Regions from separate parts of the Labrys sp. E2SS-1L genome, predicted to be linked through region 1. Evidence: riboswitches for the same ligand, from Rfam matches in the RefSeq annotation. Region 1 holds a riboswitch; the other holds the start of a gene.
The links. Region 1 has a riboswitch for S-adenosylmethionine ahead of metA (homoserine O-acetyltransferase MetA). Riboswitches for the same ligand answer to the same signal wherever they lie in the genome.

Region 1 (5,415 bases):
CCATGGCGCTGACCACCAGCGCGATCTGCTCGCGCAGATAGGGCAGGGGCAACTGCACCAGCTTGCCCTCCAGACCGAGCAGTACCATGCCATGGGCGGCCGAGAAGAGGGAGCGGGCGAGCAGGGCCCGTTCGTCTCTAGCGAGGCCGGGCTGGAGCACGGCGAGCGGGGTTTCCAGATGCTGGAACAGCGCATCCTGCTGGCGCAAATGGTCTTCCGGCAGGTCCTGGCCGTCCGGCAAGCGGAAGTCGAACAGGGCATGCCAGCGCCCGCCATGCTCGGCGGCAAAGTCGAGATAACCGTTGGCGAGCGCGATCAAGGTGCGATTGGCGATGGCGCGAGGGCTGCCTCCTTCGGCGGCGGCAGCTTCTGCTTCTCGGCCGAGCATGGCGCTGAGCAGAGCGAAGCTGCGGGCATTCACCGCCAGGACGAGGGCGGCGAGATCGGGAAAGACCGTATAGATGGCGCCGAGGGCGCAGCCTACCTCTTCGGCGAGGGCCCGCGCCTTCAAGGCCGTATGGCCCTGCGTGACAATGGTTTTCTCCGCCGCTTCGATCAGCTTCTCGCGTAATTCTTCCCGCCTTGCACTTGCCTTGGCCATGCCTGGCAACTCCTCTCTGAACATTGTTCAAAATTTATCTTGAACGCCGTTCACGGTTAGGTTAACGTCCGAGTTGTGAACATTGTTCATAACACGGAGAGCGTGATGTTCAAGACCATCGTGACCTTGTTCCGCGGTGCGGCCGCAGAAGCGGAGGACAATCTCGTCGACCGCAATGCCGTGCGGATACTGGACCAGCAGATTCGGGATGCTCGGGCCGGCCTCGAACAGGGAAGGCGCGCCTTGGCGGTGGCCATCACCCAGGACAAGGCCGAGGCGCGGCGGCTCGGCGAGGTGCGCCGGCGCATTGCCGATCTCGACGATCGCGCGATCGAGGCCCTGCGCGGCGGCCGTGACGACCTGGCGGGCGAGGCCGCTGGTGAGATCGCCAATCTTGAGAACGATGCCGCGACGATTGCCGCCGCCCGGGCGACATTCGCCGAAGAGGCGGGACGGCTGCGCACGAAGCTTGCGGCAGCCGAGCGCCGCTTTCTCGAAATCGAACGAGGCAGGCGCATCACTGCAGCCGCTGAGACGGTGAATAAGCTCAAGTCCGGCTTCGCCGCCGCCGCGCCCGGTACGGCTCTCGCCGATGCCGAAAAGACGCTGGCCCGCCTCAGGCACCGGCAGGCCCATCAGGACGATGTGGAGGTTGAACTCGAGGCCCTCGACGCCGAGGCGCGCTCGGCGGCAACGGCCGAGAAGCTCGAAGCGGCAGGGTTCGGTCCCACGACGCGGACGACGGCCGAGGACGTGCTGGCGCGGCTGCAAGCGCGAGCGGCGCAGGCGGCCTGAGCCAGCATCCTTTCAACTCCTGCCTTTCAATTCTTGGAAAATCGAGACAATGCCATGGAACAGCCGAACCTGATCAAGCACTCCAATGCCTGGATGACCTTCACCTATGCCGCCTTCGCGGGCGCTGCCGGCATGGTCGGCCTCGGCATCCTGTTCATCCCGGTCGACATCTGGATCAAGGCCTACTTGGCCATGGGCACGGTGATGCTGATCCAGACCTGCGTGACGCTGACCAAGACCCTGCGCGACCAGCAGGAGGCCGGCCGGCTGCACAACCGCATCGAGGACGCCAAGACCGAGCAGTTGCTGATGCGCATGGATCGCGCCAAGGATTGAGGGAATTCCGGGGGCGCGGGCGTCTCGGGCGCTCTTTGAATGCGATGCGAGAAGGAGGAGGGAACGGGCAAAATACTCATAGGGGCGAACCTAAGGCGAGAGCTGCGACGCCAAACGCTCCTTCGCCCCGTTCTCACGGGGAGAAGGTAAAGATGAGGGGCAGCGCAAACCTTGAAAAACCGGGCATTGCGGAGCCCCTCACCTCTATCCTCTCCCCGTAAGAACGGGGCGAGGGGGCTCGGACGTGGAGCATAATCTCCAGCTCGGTCATCTCGCCCGACCCTCAAGTTGGCGTCTATGGGCAGGGTGCCCTCTGTGCCCGGAAGGCCTCAGCGTCCCTTGCCGACCTCGCTCAGATCGTAGGACGTCGTCTGGTAGATCTCGTTGATCCAGTTGCCGAACAGGAGATGGGCGTGGCTGCGCCAGAAATTGCGCGGCGGGAAGGACGGGTCGTCATAGGGGAAGTAGTTCTTCGGCAGCTTGATCGGCACGCCTGCGTCGACATCGCGAAAATATTCATCGGCCAGCGAGGTCGATTCATATTCGACATGGTTGAACAGATAGAGCCGGTTGCCTTGTTGCTCGTGAATGAGACAAACGCCGGTTTCGTCCGAATCCATCAGGATCTCCAGCTCGGCGTTCTTGCGCACGTCCTCGCCGCGCACCTCCGTCCAGCGCGAGACGGGGATGTGGAAGTCGTCCGAAAAGCCGTTGAGATAGATCGAGGAAGGCTTGCGGTTGTGGTGCTGGTAGACGCCGAAGGCCTTCTCCGTGAGCTCATATTTGGGAATGCGATGGAAATGCCAGATGGCCGCCATCGCCCCCCAGCACACGTTCAGCGTGGAATGCACGTTGGTCGTGGTCCAGTCGAGGATCTGCTCGAGCTCCTTCCAATAGGTCACCTCCTCGAAGGGGAGGGTCTCCACCGGTGCGCCGGTGATGATGAAGCCGTCGAACTTGCGCTCGCGTACTTCTTCCCAGGTTTCGTAGAAGGCGAGCAGATGCTCTTCCGAGGTGTTCTTGGCGCGATGGCCGCCGACCCGCACCAGCGAAAGTTCGACCTGCAGCGGCGTGGCCCCGACCAGGCGCGCCATCTGCAATTCGGTGCGGATCTTGTTGGGCATCAAATTGAGCAGGCCTATCTGCAGCGGGCGGATGTCCTGCCGGATGGCGGCGGTTTCCGTCATCACCCGCACCCCTTCGCTGACCAGGGTGGAGAAGGCGGGCAAGGTATCCGGAATCTTGATAGGCATGTTGCACTCGATCGACGTTGGGCCTGCCGGAACAATGCCGCAGGCCCACGGATGGAATGCATCCAGCGGCCCTTTAGCGAGTTGTTTAACGTGGCTGCAAGCCGGCCGGCCAAATCACCACGGGAGAAGAGTTAATCCTGCGGTGATTGGAAATCAATGGTGTTCCTGGGAGCGCGGGCGTCCTCGCCCGCTCTTGCCGTCCTGAGGGCGAAGCGCTTCCAAGGGCGGGCGAGGATGCCCGCGCTCCCAGGTCTATTCCGCCGCCTCCTTGACGCCGGGCACATAGTTGAGCACCGGCGAAAGCCAGCGCTCGACCTCTTCCACGCTCATGCCCTTGCGGGCCGCATAGTCCTCGACCTGGTCCTGCTCGATCTTCGATACCCCGAAATAATAGGCATCGGGATGGGCGAAATAGAGCCCGGACACCGAGGCGCCCGGCCACATCGCATAGCTTTCGGTCAGCTGCACGCCGATGCGAGCCTCGGCGTCGAGCAGGCGGAACAGCGTGCCCTTCTCGGTATGGTCGGGCTGGGCGGGATAGCCGGGGGCAGGGCGGATACCGCGATACGGCTCGCCGATCAGTTCGTCGGGGGCCAGGTTCTCGTCGGCCGCATAGCCCCAGAACTCCTTGCGCACGCGCTCATGCATGCGTTCGGCGAAGGCCTCGGCGAAGCGATCGGCCAGGGCCTTGACCAGGATCGAGCCATAGTCGTCATTGGCACGTTCGAAGCGATGGGCGATCGCTTCCTCTTCCATGCCGGCGGTAACCACGAAGCCGCCGAGATAGTCGCCCTGGCCGCTGGTTGCAGGCGCGACGAAATCGGAGAGGGCGACGTTGGCCCGGCCGTCGCGCTTGGTGAGCTGCTGGCGCAAGGTGTGCAGGCTGGCGAGTTTCCGGCCGCGGCCCTCGTCCGTATACAGATGTATATCGTCGCCGACGGCATTGGCCGGCCAGAAGCCGATCACGGCCTTGGGGTGGAACCACTTCTCTTCGATGATGCGGGCGAGCATGGCCTGGGCATCGTCGAAGAGCTGGCGAGCGGCCGCACCCTGCTTCTCGTCGGAGAGGATGGCGGGATAGCGCCCCTTGAGCTCCCAGGTCTGGAAGAAGGGTGTCCAGTCGATATAGCGCGCCAGCTCGGCGAGGTCGTAATTCTCGAACACGCGCGTGCCGAGGAAGCCCGGCCTGGGGGCGACGAAGCCGGTCCAGTCCACCTTGTGGGCGTTGGCCCTGGCCTTGGCGAGCGGCAGGCGCAGTTTGTCGGCCTCGCTGCGGGCATGGGCGGCCGCGACCTTGGCATATTCGGCCTGGACGGTCTCGACATAGCCTGGCTTGATCGTCGGCGAGAGCAGGCTGGAGACCACACCGACGGCTCGGCTCGCATCCGTCACATAGACGGCCTGGCCACGGTCATAGCGCGGATGCACCTTCACGGCGGTGTGGACGCGGCTGGTGGTGGCTCCCCCGATCAGCAAGGGAATGTCGAAGCCCTCGCGCTCCATCTCCGCGGCGACATGCACCATTTCATCGAGCGAGGGCGTGATCAGGCCGGAGAGGCCGATGATGTCGACCTTCTCCTGGCGCGCGACTTCGAGGATCTTGGCAGAAGGGACCATCACGCCGAGATCGATGATCTCGTAATTGTTGCAGGCGAGCACGACGCCGACGATGTTCTTGCCGATGTCGTGCACGTCGCCCTTCACGGTGGCCATCAGCACCTTGCCGGCGCTCTGGCGGACCTGCCCGCCATTGGCCGCCTTCTCCGCTTCCATATAGGGCAGCAGCACTGCCACGGCCTGCTTCATCACGCGGGCCGACTTGACCACCTGGGGCAGGAACATCTTGCCCGAGCCGAACAGGTCGCCCACCACGTTCATGCCGGCCATCAGCGGGCCTTCGATGACGTGCAGCGGGCGCTCTGCCGCCAGCCGGGCTTCCTCGGTGTCCTCGTTGATATAGTCGGTGATGCCGTTGACGAGGGCATGTTCGAGGCGCTTTTCCACCGACCAGCTCCGCCAGGCGAGATCCTGGACCTTGGCCTCCTTCGGGCCTGCGCCACGGAAGCGTTCGGCTAGCGCCAGCAGGCGCTCCGTCGCGTCGTCCAGGCGATTGAGCACCACGTCCTCGCAGGCCTCGCGCAACTCCGCATCGATGGATTCATAGACGGCAAGCTGGCCGGCATTGACGATGCCCATATCCATGCCGGCCTGGATGGCATGGTAGAGGAACACGGCGTGCATGGCTTCGCGCACGGGTTCGTTGCCGCGGAAGGAGAAGGAGAGATTGGAGACGCCGCCCGAAATATGGGCGTGGGGCAGGGTTTCCCTGATCTGCCGCGTCGCCTCGATGAAGGCGACACCATAGCCGTTATGCTCCTCGATGCCGGTGGCGACGGCGAAGATGTTGGGATCGAAGACGATGTCCTCGGG
Region 2 (5,415 bases), 1.0 Mb from region 1:
GACCACGAATTTCTGCAGATTGCCGCCGGAGAGCGAGCCGGCCTCGGGGTCGGGCTTGCCCTTGCGCACGTCGAACGTGCCGGAGATCCTGGTTGCCTCGGCCGAGGCCTTGCGCATGTCGACCATGCCGTAAGACACCAGCCCACTGGCGGCATGGCCGGTCAGCAGCGCATTCTGGGAGAGGGTCATGCGCGGCGCCGCCGCATGGCCGAGCCGTTCTTCCGGCACGAAGGCGGCGCGCAAGCGCCGGCGCTCGGTGACGCCGAGCGCACCGACGGGCTTGCCGTCGACAGCCACCGCCTCGGGGGCCACCGTCCTCTCGCCGGAGATGGCCGCGAAGAGTTCGCTCTGGCCATTGCCTGCCACACCGGCAATGGCGAGAATCTCGCCGCCCCGGGCATTTAGCGTAATCTCCTTCAGCGTCGTGCCATGCAGGTCCTCGGCCTGAAGATTCAGCCCCTTCAGCGCCAGGCGCACGGGGCCGTTGCGGTTGGCCAGGCGGCCATGCTCGACCATGGCGACGTCGGCGCCCACCATCATGCGTGCCAGGCTGGCGGCGGTTTCCCTGCGCGGGTCGCAGGTCGCCACCAATTTGCCGTGGCGCAGCACGGTCGCCGTCTGGCACAGGCGCTTCACCTCCTCCAGCCGGTGGGAAATGTAGAGCACCGCCCTCCCCTCGCCGGTGATGCGTTCGAGGGTGAGAAAGAGCTGGTCGGCCTCCTGCGGCGTCAGCACCGAGGTCGGCTCGTCGAGAATGAGCAGCTTGGGGTTCTGCATCAGGCAGCGCACGATCTCGATGCGCTGCCGCTCCCCCACCGAAAGCGTATGCACCGGCCGGCGCGGTTCGAGCGGCAGGCCATAGGCCGCCGATACCGCCGCGATGCCTTCCTCGACATCCCGCAATTTCGTGCCCGGGGGCTGGGCCAGGGCAACATTCTCGGCGACGCTGAGATTGTCGAACAGCGAGAAATGCTGAAACACCATGCCGATGCCCACGGCGCGAGCCGCCGCCGGGCGCGGCAACTGGATCGGCTGTCCCTGCCAGAAGAGCTGCCCCTCGTTGGGCTGGAGCAGGCCATAGAGAATCTTGACGAAGGTCGACTTGCCGGCGCCGTTCTCGCCCAGCAAAGCATGGATCTCATGCGGCATGATCTTCAGATCGATGCCGTCATTCGCTCTCAGCGCGCCGAAGATCTTGACGATACCCCTCGCTTCGATCAGGGGCGTGTGAGCGTCTGCCATTGCTGCCACATTCATGGACGTGCCCAATTCATAGGCGCAAATAAGGCAGATGCGAAGAGTTCAGGCATGGTAACGTAGCTTTTCCCCAACTCAGCGGCGTACCGGGACTAGCCGAGACGCCGATGGCCTTTCAGGACCGACATCCGGCTGCCGGCCTGACGGGGTAATTGCAAGATCTGGGCCACGACGGAAGCCGCTATCACCGCCGGCTCCTTGCCTTCGATGCCGGGTATTCCGAGCGGGCAGATCATGCCTTCGATCAGCCGTTCCGCCAGGCCCGCCTGCCGCAATTGCGAGACGAAGCGAGCCCGCTTGGTCTGTGAGCCGATCACGCCGACATAGGCGAAGCGATCCGCCGCCAGAGCCGACGAAACGATGGCAAGATCGAGCGCGTGGCTATGCGTCATCACCACGATACGCGCATGGTCAGGCGCACCGACCAGGATACGCTCGGGCTCGGCATCTCGGCGGAGCACGACATGCTGCGGCACATGGCTCGGGAAGGCGTCGGGCCGGGCATCGCACCAGACCACGTCGATCGGCAGAGGCGCCAGCGCCAGGATCAGAGCCCGGCCGACATGACCGGCGCCGAACAGATAGACAGACGGATTTGTGGGATCCAGCCTTTCGAGCAGGCGCCCGTCCGGCAGGAAGCGGCTGGCCGTTTCGGCGGGTAGCCCCTGTGCCTCGGCATCGCTGGCCCGGCGACGGATGAAGCCGCCTCGCTCATGCGGCATGCCGATGCTGATGGAGGTTCCGCCCGCCGGCGTCGCAAGCTCGTTCAGCCAGGCGAGATCGTCCCGCTCCAGACGCTCCAGCATCAGGCTGACCCGGCCGCCGCAGCATTGGCCGAGGTCCGGTCCCAGGGCCTTGTCCAGGGAGCGCATGCGGCGTCCCTCCCGAGCCGAAAGCAGCGCCTGCGCTTCGGCGAGCACCTGCCATTCCAGCGTGCCACCGCCGATCGTGCCGGAAAAGGCGCCGTCTGCCCGCACGGCCATACGCGTGCCTGCTTCGCGTGGGCTTGACCCGCGCACGTCCATGATGGTGACGAGCACGGCGCGCCCGTCCCGCTCGACCATGGCCTTCAGCGTCGCGAAGATCCCCATCGCTCTGCCCGCATGCATGCCGGTTTTGGCACAGGCATGATAACGCTTCGGGATGATCGCGCCAAAGCCCATTTGTGGGCTGGTCTTCAAGACCAGCCCCGGCTCCTCCGGGAGATACGGTACTTCCAGGCTGGTCTAAAGCCCCCCGATTACAGGGCCTTGTCGAGGGCCTGCGCAAAGTCGGCGATCAGGTCGTCGGCGCTCTCGATGCCGGCGGAGAAACGCAGCATGCCCTGGCGGATGCCCATGCCCAGGCGCGCATCTTCCTCGAAGCGCTGATGGGTGGTGGTCGAGGGATGGGTGATCAGGCTTTTGGTGTCGCCGAGATTGTTGGAAATGCGGGTGATCTTCAAGGCATTGGCGACCTTGAACGCCGCCGCCTTGCCGCCCTTCACCTCGAAGGTCACCAGCGTGCCGCCGGCCTTCATCTGGCGGCGCGCCAGTTCGGCCTGCGGATGGTCGTCGCGGAAGGGATAGATCACGCGCTCGACGGCCGCGTGGCCAGCGAGGGCATCGGCAACCTTGACCGCATTGGCGATCTGGCGCTCGACCCGCAGTTCCAGCGTCTCCAGGCCCTTGAGCATCACCCAGGCATTGAAGGGAGAGATCGAGGGGCCGGTCTGGCGCAGATAGGTATGGATGTGGTCGTTGATGAACTTTTCCGACGCCAGGATCACGCCAGCCAGACAGCGGCCCTGCCCGTCGATGTGCTTGGTGGCCGAATAGACCACGCAATCGGCGCCGAGCTTGAGCGGGCTCTGCAGCAGCGGCGTGGCGAACACATTGTCCACCACCAGCGTGGCACCGGCGCTCTTGGCGATCTTGGCGATGGCCTCGATGTCGAGGATCTCGAGTGTCGGATTGGTCGGGCTTTCCAGGAAGAACACCTTGGTTTCCGGCCGAACCGCCGCCTGCCACTGGGCCAGCTCGGTGCCATCGACCAGAGTCGAAGTCACGCCGAAGCGCGGCAACAATTCCTCGATGACATAGCGGCAGGAGCCGAACAGGGCCTTGGCGGCGACGACATGGTCGCCGGCCTTGAGCTGGCCGATCAGGGTCGCGGTGACGGCCGCCATGCCGGAGGCGGTGGCGCGGGCAGCTTCGGCTCCCTCCAGTTCCGCCATGCGCTGCTCGAACATCGCCACGGTGGGATTGGAGAAGCGGCTATAGATGAAGCCGGCATCCTCGCCCTTGAAACGGGCCTCCGCCTGCTCGGCGCTTTCGTAGACGAATCCCTGGGTGAGGAACAACGCCTCCGAGGTCTCGGCATATTGCGAGCGCAGCGTGCCGGCATGCACGAGCCGGGTGGCCGGCTGCAATTCCCGGGTGGAAGGTGCTGAAGTCAACGGTTTGGTCATCTGCGGCAATCCTGAACAGCCGCAAGTCGAGCGCCAGCGCTCTTTCCCACGGCCCTTTAGCGAGTTGTTTTACGTGGCTGCAAGCCGGCCGGCCCAAATCCACCACGACGAAGACTGTTGAGTAGCCCTACTCCCCGATGGCGTCAATGCATGGTTTCGTCTAGCAAGACCAAGATACGCCAAAACTGGCAGCAAAAAGCGAGAGCCATGCCGTCCTCGAACCTCCTGCACTCCCCAGGCCTTCTGCATAGCCATGGCATCCTGCCCTCACAGGCGATTGCCGGCCTGGTCGAGGCGGGCGCCGTCCGCATCGAGCAGCCCTTGGCCACGGACCAGATCCAGCCGGCCAGCCTCGACCTGCGCCTGGGCGCCAAGGCTTATCGCATGCGGGCAAGTTTCCTGCCCGGCCCGCGCAACACGGTCGCCGAGCGCATCGCCGACCTCGCTTTGCACGAGATCGACCTGACCAAGGGCGCCGTGCTGGAGACGGGCTGCGTCTACATCGTGCCGTTGCTCGAAAGCCTGAAGATGCCGGATGGCGTTCTCGCCTCCACCAATCCCAAGAGCTCGACCGGCCGCCTCGATGTCTTCACCCGCGTGATCACCGACCATGCCCGCGCCTTCGACCAGGTCGAGGCCGGTTATGACGGCCCGCTCTATGCCGAGATCGGCCCCCGCACCTTCCCGGTGCTGGTCAGGACGGGATCGCGCCTCAGCCAGATCCGTTTCCGCCGCGGCGAAGCCCGCATCGACGATGCCGCCTTGCGCGAATTGCAGCGCCGCATGGGCCTGGTCTCCTCGCCCGATCCGGACATTGCCGGCGGCGTCGCCGTCTCCGTCGACCTCACCGGCTTCGGCGACGGCATCATCGGCTATCGCGCCAAGCGCCATACCGCCGTGATCGATGTCGACAAGCGTGCGGCCTGCGATCTTCTCGATTTCTGGGAGCCGATCCCGCATCGCGGCAAGAACGACATGATCCTGGACCCGGATGAGTTCTACATCCTGGCCTCCAAGGAAGCCGTGCATGTGCCGCCCGAATTCGCCGCCGAAATGGTGCCGTTCGACCCGCTGGTGGGTGAGTTCCGGGTGCATTACGCCGGCTTCTTCGACCCCGGCTTCGGTTATTCGCCCGATGGCATGGAAGCGGCCCGGGCCGTGCTCGAAGTGCGCTCGCGTGAAGTCCCCTTCATCGTCGAGGACGGCCAGATCGTCGGGCGCCTGATCTATGAGCGCATGCTCGAGCGCCCGCAGATCCTCTACGGTGCCGGCCTCAACTCCAACTATCAGGGCCAGGCGCTGAAACTGTCGAAGCATTTCCGGTAAGTCGCGATGCCGGCGCAAGGGTGGTGCCATGAAGAACTCTGTCGTCGCGACCACCGCCGCACTTTGTCTCTTGCTGTTCCCGCTTGCGCAGGCGCGAGCGATGGAGTGCTTCGGAGGCTTCAGTTGCGAGGAAATCGGCGCTGCTGCCTTCTCCTTTCGGATCGTTCGGGATTGTCCCGCTCAATTTCAGATTCAGCCTGACAAAAGGGCCAAGTTCGAGCGGGCGATGGTTGCCCTGCGCAACCGCCCGCTCGCCAATGTCACGGGCAACGAGCAGTTCTCCTCGACCCCGCAGACTTATGGACCCGGTGTCTGCGAGGGCGCCGCGCGAAAGTTCAAGAGCGGCGCGGCGAAGGTCGAACTCCTTGCCGTGAGACCGCAAG

Region 2: another riboswitch for S-adenosylmethionine. It lies ahead of ACIGJE_RS19130 (O-succinylhomoserine sulfhydrylase); the one in region 1 lies ahead of metA (homoserine O-acetyltransferase MetA).

What each region holds. Positions count from the first base shown of each region.
Region 1 is NZ_CP172712.1:3,080,802-3,086,216, forward strand. Features, by position in the region: gene ACIGJE_RS14225 (TetR/AcrR family transcriptional regulator) at 1-601, opposite strand, end outside; gene ACIGJE_RS14230 (PspA/IM30 family protein) at 707-1,396, shown strand; gene ACIGJE_RS14235 (YiaA/YiaB family inner membrane protein) at 1,451-1,732, shown strand; gene metA (homoserine O-acetyltransferase MetA) at 2,062-2,985, opposite strand; SAM riboswitch at 3,039-3,116, opposite strand; gene metH (methionine synthase) at 3,238-5,415, opposite strand, start outside.
Region 2 is NZ_CP172712.1:4,082,057-4,087,471, forward strand. Features, by position in the region: gene ACIGJE_RS19120 (ABC transporter ATP-binding protein) at 1-1,242, opposite strand, end outside; gene xdhC (xanthine dehydrogenase accessory protein XdhC) at 1,350-2,348, opposite strand; gene ACIGJE_RS19130 (O-succinylhomoserine sulfhydrylase) at 2,498-3,706, opposite strand; SAM riboswitch at 3,743-3,822, opposite strand; gene ACIGJE_RS19135 (2'-deoxycytidine 5'-triphosphate deaminase) at 3,914-5,032, shown strand; gene ACIGJE_RS19140 (hypothetical protein) at 5,061-5,415, shown strand, end outside.